One region of the Streptomyces sp. NPDC042371 genome, then DNA from elsewhere that is predicted to be linked to it. Evidence: riboswitches for the same ligand, from Rfam matches in the RefSeq annotation. Region 1 holds a riboswitch; the other holds the start of a gene.
The links. A riboswitch is a leader RNA that binds a small molecule or an ion and turns the genes downstream of it on or off. The one in region 1 is predicted to bind glycine.
Positions count from the first base shown of each region.

Region 2: it holds a riboswitch for glycine, as region 1 does, so the genes downstream of both, gcvP (aminomethyl-transferring glycine dehydrogenase) here and gcvT (glycine cleavage system aminomethyltransferase GcvT) in region 1, are expected to answer to the same signal.

Region 1 covers NZ_JBWKAP010000010.1:66,873-70,271, reverse strand. Annotated here, with positions in the region: gene AC068B_RS28795 (enhanced serine sensitivity protein SseB) at 1-766, opposite strand, end outside; gene AC068B_RS28790 (AAA family ATPase) at 826-1,515, opposite strand; glycine riboswitch at 1,665-1,773, shown strand; glycine riboswitch at 1,774-1,886, shown strand; gene gcvT (glycine cleavage system aminomethyltransferase GcvT) at 1,922-3,055, shown strand; gene gcvH (glycine cleavage system protein GcvH) at 3,114-3,399, shown strand, end outside.
Region 2 covers NZ_JBWKAP010000014.1:150,372-153,770, forward strand. Annotated here, with positions in the region: gene gcvP (aminomethyl-transferring glycine dehydrogenase) at 1-1,509, opposite strand, end outside; glycine riboswitch at 1,697-1,796, opposite strand; gene AC068B_RS34135 (PRC-barrel domain-containing protein) at 1,941-2,330, shown strand; gene AC068B_RS34140 (DNA polymerase IV) at 2,338-3,399, opposite strand, start outside.

The sequences.
Region 1 (3,399 bases):
GGTAGAAAGGCCGCACCTTCGCACGCAGCCAGTCGCCCACGGGGTCCTGCGCCACGTCGAGCAGCACCAGGTTCACCGGCCACGGGACCGGGGCCTGCCCCAGGGCACGGCCCAGCGCCTCCATGGGGAGGTCGCGCGCGTTGCCGTCCCAGGTGGACAGCTCGACGCCGACGAAGAGCGTCGGATCGTCCGTCTCCACGTGGGCCAGACAGCGGCGCGCCGTGAGCACGACTCCGGCGGCCTCGAACTCCCGTGCCGCGGCGCTCAGGAAGTCCACCGGGTCCTCCTGCCAGTCCGGCTCGAACAGCCGTACCCGGCCACCGGTGCTCGGGCCGTCCAGCTCGGTGCGGCCCGTCCGGCAGAGCTCGGCGACGGCGGGCGGCGGCAGCGGGACGCCGACGGTGCCGTCCGGGTTCAGCGCGATGCCCAGCTGCGGGGGGAGGCCGCGGGCGAACTCGACGGCGGGCGCCACGGTGCAGCCCATCCGGTCGGCCGCGTCGCCGAGGGCCTGGCGGAACTGCTGCTCGGAGGTGAAGACGGGGACGTACGCCTGGCCCTCGATCTCCAGAGTCGGCAGGTCCAGGGTGCCGCTCTCGGGGCTGCCGCCGTTCGGCAGCGGTACCCAGAGGTGGCTGCGGCCGAGCACCTCGACGATGCGGCCGCCCGCGGACGCGGGGGCGCCGAGTGAGGCCGCAAGGACCTCCTCCAGTTCGTTGCCCGGCCATCCGCCGTACGGATGGGCATGTGCCTGCGCCGGAAAGTCCATCTGTCCAACCCCTGCTCGCGACCGCTCTGCCTGCGGCTCGAACCCTAACGCCGGTCGGCTCAGCGGTCGAAGGCGATCACCCGCAGCACCCGCGCCGCCGCCCGGTCGAGCAGCACGGCCGAGCGGCAGCCGAACGGCAGGTCGCCGCGCTCGGTGGCGGCGACCAGCCGGCCGACCGTCCTGCGGTGGCGTGCGAACGCGTACCGCGAGACGCCACGGCCGCGCTCGTGCTGGCCCCGCAGCGCCGTGTCCACCGGGACGTCGAGCATCAGCAGGTGCAGGGCCGTGCCGCGCCGTGCGGCCTCGCGGGCGAGCCAGCGGCGCACCCAGGCCTGGGTGCCGCAGTCGTGCACGACGACGCTCTCACCGGAGCGCAGCGTGCGACGCAGCGTGGCGTAGTGCGCGAGGCGGACCAGGGGGCGGTAGGCCGCGTACGGCAGCAGGCGGGGCATCCGGTCGGCCCAGCGGTCGCGGGTGTCCTGGGAGTCGATGCGCGGGCCCGTGACGGCCTGCCGCATCAGGGTCGATTTCCCGCCGCCGGGCAGCCCGGAGACGACGACCAGGTCGCCCGCGCCGAACGTGAGGCGGTGCGGGCTGTGACCGGCCCGCTGCCGCAGATCGCGGACGACGGCGGCGGGCAGCCGACCGCAGCTCTCCGCGGCCGGGGCAGGAGCCTGCTTGGGCAGTGCCACCCCCGTGGAAGTGGCATAGAGACTCGTCCTGCTGCGCACCGTGATCGGCCTCCCCATAGCGGTCACGTACTGCTTCCCCCGCAAGTGTAAAGAGAAGGTAATGCGGCACAAGAGCACTCCGGGGTGACGGAACCCGCTGCCGGACACGGGTCCCCCTGAACAGAGTCGCGTGCAATGATGTGCCCGCCAACTCCATACAGGCCGTTTGAATCCGCGCGGGAGAGTCTCCGGAACCCAGCTTGTGCTGTGTGCCCGGGGCGCCGAAGGAGCAAGTCCCTCCCTTGAATCTCTCAGGCCCCGTACCGCGCGGGCGAGGCACATCTGAAAAGCGGACCGCCCGGCGGTCCCACCCAAGGTGCAAGCCGGACGTCCCGCACGACGGGACACTCCCGGCGAACCTCTCAGGTTCCGATGACAGATGGGGAGGATCGACCTCGCCCGTCATGCCCTGGGAGTTCCCTTCATGAGCACTGCCCCCCGTCTGACCGCCCTCGATGCCGTGCATCGCGCGCTCGGCGCGACCATGACCGACTTCGCGGGCTGGGACATGCCGCTGCGGTACGCCAGCGAGCGCGACGAGCACAACGCCGTGCGCACCAAGGCAGGGCTCTTCGACCTGTCGCACATGGGCGAGATCACCGTCAGCGGCCCCGAGGCCGTGGACTTCCTGAACTTCGCGCTGGTCGGCAACATCGGCTCCATCGGCGTCGGCCGCGCCCGCTACACCATGATCGTCGCCGAGGACGGCGGCATCCTGGACGACCTGATCGTCTACCGGCTCGGCGAGCCCGAGGCCCCCGAGTACATGGTCGTCGCCAATGCCTCCAACGCCCAGAACGTCCTGAACGAGCTGAGCAACCGCGCCGAGGAGTTCGACGTCGAGGTCCGCGACGACCGCGAGGCGTACGCGCTGCTCGCCGTCCAGGGCCCCGAGTCCCCCGGCATCCTGAAGTCGCTCACCGACGCGGACCTGGACGGCCTGAAGTACTACGCGGGCCTGCCCGGCACCGTCGCGGGCGTCTCCGCCCTCATCGCCCGCACGGGCTACACCGGCGAGGACGGTTTCGAGCTCTTCGTCGCCCCCTCCGACGCGGAGAAGCTGTGGGGCGCGCTGATGGAGGCAGGCACGCCCGTCGGCATGGTCCCGGCCGGTCTCTCCTGCCGCGACACGCTGCGCCTTGAGGCGGGCATGCCGCTGTACGGGCACGAGCTGACCGCCGAGCTGACGCCGTTCGACGCGGGCCTCGGCCGGGTCGTGAAGTTCGAGAAGACCAGCCAGTCGGACACCTTCCTCGGGCGCGCCGCGCTCGCCGCCGCCGCGGAGCGCGCCGAGACCGCGCCGCCGCGCAAACTGGTCGGCCTGATCGCCGAGGGCCGCCGCGTCCCGCGCGCCGGTTTCCCGGTGGTCGCGGACGGCAAGGTGATCGGCGAGGTCACCTCCGGCGCCCCGTCCCCGACGCTGGGCAAGCCGATCGCGATCGCGTACGTCGACGCGGAGCACGCCGCTCCCGGTACGGAGGGCGTGGGCGTGGACATCCGCGGCACCCACGAGCCCTACGAGGTCGTGGCGCTGCCGTTCTACAAGCGCCAGAAGTGACCCCCCGCACATCTTTCCCGTTCCGCAGCACACACCCGCGTACAGGAGAATTCAGGTCATGAGCAACCCCCAGCAGCTGCGTTACAGCAAGGAGCACGAGTGGCTGTCGGCCACCGAGGACGGCGTGGCGGTCGTCGGCATCACCGAGCACGCGGCCAACGCGCTCGGTGACGTCGTCTTCGCCCAGCTCCCCGAGGTCGGCGACACCGTGACCGCGGGCGAGTCCTGCGGCGAGCTGGAGTCGACCAAGTCGGTCAGCGACCTCTACGCCCCGGTGACCGGCGAGATCGTCGCGGCCAACCAGGACGTCGTCGACGACCCCTCGCTGGTCAACTCCGCTCCGT
Region 2 (3,399 bases), on a different contig from region 1:
CGCGTAGTCGCGGTCGGCGAGCTTGCGCAGGTAGCGCAGCATCGCGGTCTCGGAGCGGTGCTGGTGGAAGACCGGGTGCGCCAGGTAGTCGTCGCCGCGCAGCAGGCCCTCGGGCAGCGTGTCCGCGGTGGCGGCGTCCAGCTCCTGGACATCGGCCTCGACCCCGAACGCGCCCCACACGGCGGCCAGCTGAGCCCGCGTCGTGGTCTCGTCGCAGGCGAGGGAGACGTGGTCGGCGTCGATCTGGTGGATGTTCACGCCGCCTTCGCGGGCGGCGGCGACGAGCTCCTCGGCCCTGCCCTCGACGCGCACGGTCAGCGTGTCGAAGTACGCGCCGTGGACGACCTCGACGCCACCGGCGGTGAGCCCGGCGGCGAGCAGCGTCGCGTACCGGTGGGTGCGCCGCGCAATGGACTTGAGGCCCTCGGGCCCGTGGTACACGGCGTACATTCCGGCCATGACGGCGAGCAGCACCTGAGCGGTACAGATGTTACTGGTGGCCTTCTCGCGGCGGATGTGCTGCTCACGGGTCTGCAGGGCGAGCCGGTAGGCCTTGTTGCCGTCGGCGTCGACGGAGACACCGACGAGCCGCCCCGGGAGGCTGCGCGCGAACTTCTCGCGCACCGCCATGTATCCGGCGTGCGGGCCGCCGAAGCCCATCGGTACGCCGAAGCGCTGCGTCGTGCCGACGGCGATGTCGGCGCCCAGCTCGCCGGGCGAGGTGAGCAGGGTGAGGGCGAGCAGGTCGGCGGCGACGGTGACGACTGCGCCGAGCTCGTGGGCCTCGTCAATGAGCGGCTTTATGTCCCGTACGGCACCGGAGGCGCCCGGGTACTGGACGAGCACGCCCACGACGCCGCGCTCGGCGACCTCGGCCGGAATGCCCTCGCTCAGATCGGCGACGACGATCTCTACGCCGGTGGGCTCGGCGCGGGTCTGGATGACGGCGATGGTCTGCGGCAGGGCGTCGGCGTCGACGACGAAGACGCCGTTCTTGACCTTGCCCATGCGGCGCGAAAGGGCCATGGCCTCCGCGGCGGCGGTGCCCTCGTCGAGGAGCGAGGCCCCGGAGGTGGGCAGGCCGGTCAGCTCGGCGACCATCGTCTGGAAGTTGAGGAGCGCCTCGAGCCTGCCCTGCGAGATCTCGGGCTGGTACGGCGTGTAGGCGGTGTACCAGGCCGGGTTCTCCATCACGTTCCGCAGGATGACCGGCGGGGTGAAGGTGCCGTAGTAGCCGAGTCCGATCATGGAATCGAGGACCTGGTTGCGGTCGGCGAGGGAGCGCAGCTCGGCCAGCACTTCGGCCTCGGTACGCGCGCCGGGCAGGTTCAGCGCCTCGGCGTTCTTGATCACATCCGGCACCGCGGCGGCCGTCAGCTCGTCGAGCGAGCCGTACCCGACCTGCGCGAGCATCTTGGCCCGCGCTTCCGCATCGGGCCCGATGTGCCGCTGCTCGAAGGGGATGCCCGCTTCGAGCTCGGAGAGCGGGATGCGATTGGTGGCAGTCATTGCGGAGGCCTCCTGGTCTGCACGACCTGCGAGGGGTACCACGGCGCGGGTACCCGGACGGCCTCCCCCTCTGTCATGTCAACCTGAGAGCTTCACAGGCCCGTCTTGCGACAGATCTGCTTTCACCGTCGGTGAGGAAGGGTTCCGAACGTGCCCGCCCGACGCCCGCCCTGCTTTCCAGAGTGACCTCGTCCGTGCGGTACGGGTGCCTGAGAGATTCCGGGGAGGATTTGCTCCTTCGGCGCCTCCGGGAAGTACGTTCCGGAGAGCTCTCCCGCACGGGGTCAGCAGCCAGGCGCCAGCCTACCAGCGAGGACCAGGACCGATCCCTCGAGTGGCCACCTGCCCCGAAGTGCTCTTTCGTAGTGACTACGAATGATTAAGGATGAGTTACGCCCGATTTCGACAAGCCGCGACCAGCTGGAGGGCCCGTGCAGACCGATATCGATCCGCGCAACCTGATCGGCCGCAAGGCGTTCGACCGGAACGGGGCGAAGATCGGCACGATCGACGAGGTCTACCTCGACGATGCCACCGGCGCACCGGAATGGGCAGCCATACGCACCGGTCTCTTCAGCCGGGACGCCTTCGTCCCCCTGGAACCCAGCGAACTCGTCGAGGACGGCACCCTGCGCATCCCCTTCGAACGGGCCCTGATCAGGGACGCCCCGGACTTCGGAGTGGGCCGCCACCTCTCTCCCGAGCAGGAGCTCCAGCTCTACCACCACTACGGCCTGGACACGACACCCCCGGGCACCCCGCCCGCCGCACCGCCCCCGGACCAGAACTTCGGCCAGGTCGCAGGTACCGAGACGCCCTGAAGCGACCTCATCCGGCAGCGGGGGCCGGGGGCGCGGCCACCAGCGGCAGCGGCTCCGCAGGCACCAGCTCCGGGTCGTCCGTACGGAACGTCCGCACCCGCCCCGGCGCCGAAAGCGGCGTCTCGAAGCGCACCGTCACCCGGCCCAGGCCGCTCCCCTGCACCCACCCGTGCCCGTACTCGGCATGCCGCACGTCGTGCCCGGCCGACCACCGTCTCTCCACCGGCGCCACCGGCTCTTCAGCACCCCCCTTCTCCGGCTCCTCCGGCCGCCCCGCCTCCCCGGACACGGCCTCGTCGCCCTCGCCCGGAGACGCCCCCTCCGCCCCGGCCTGCGCCTCGGCCTCCACCGCCGCCTGAGCCTGCGCCTGCGCCTGCGCCTGCGCGAAGAGGTCCTCCTGCGTGTAGTCCGCGAGGCCCGTGACGCCCACTCCCAGGAGCCGGACCCCGCCCGTGGTGTCCACGGCCTCCAGCAGCCGCGCCGCGGCCTCCCGCACCACCCCGGGGTCGTCCGTGGGCCCACGGAGCGTCTCGGAGCGCGTCAGCGTGGAGAAGTCGAACCTGCGCACCTTGAGCACGATGGTCCGCCCCGAGTGCCCCGCCGCCCGCAGCCGCTGCACACACCGCTCGGCGAGCCGCGCGACCTCCGCCCTGACCCGCACCCGGTCGTGGATGTCCACGTCGTACGTGTCCTCGACGCTGACCGACTTCGACTCCCGCTCGGCCACCACAGGCCGCTCGTCGTGCGCGAGCGCCATCGCGTACAGAGAGCCGCCGTGCGCCTTCCCCAGGAGCCGTACGAGCTCGTCCTCACCGGCCTCGGCGATCTCGGCGACCGTGAGGATCCCGGCCCGCCGCAGATGGTCGCCCGTGGCAGGCCCCACGCCGGGCAGCGTCCGCACCGGCATCGGGCCCAGGAGCGCCCGCTCCGTCCCCGGCGCTATGAGCTTGAGCCCGTCGGGCTTGGCCTCCTCGGAGGCGATCTTCGCCAGCATCTTGGACACGGCGAGCCCCACCGACCCACAGAGCCCCGTCACCTCTCTGATGTCCGCCCGCAGCCGCTCCCCCAC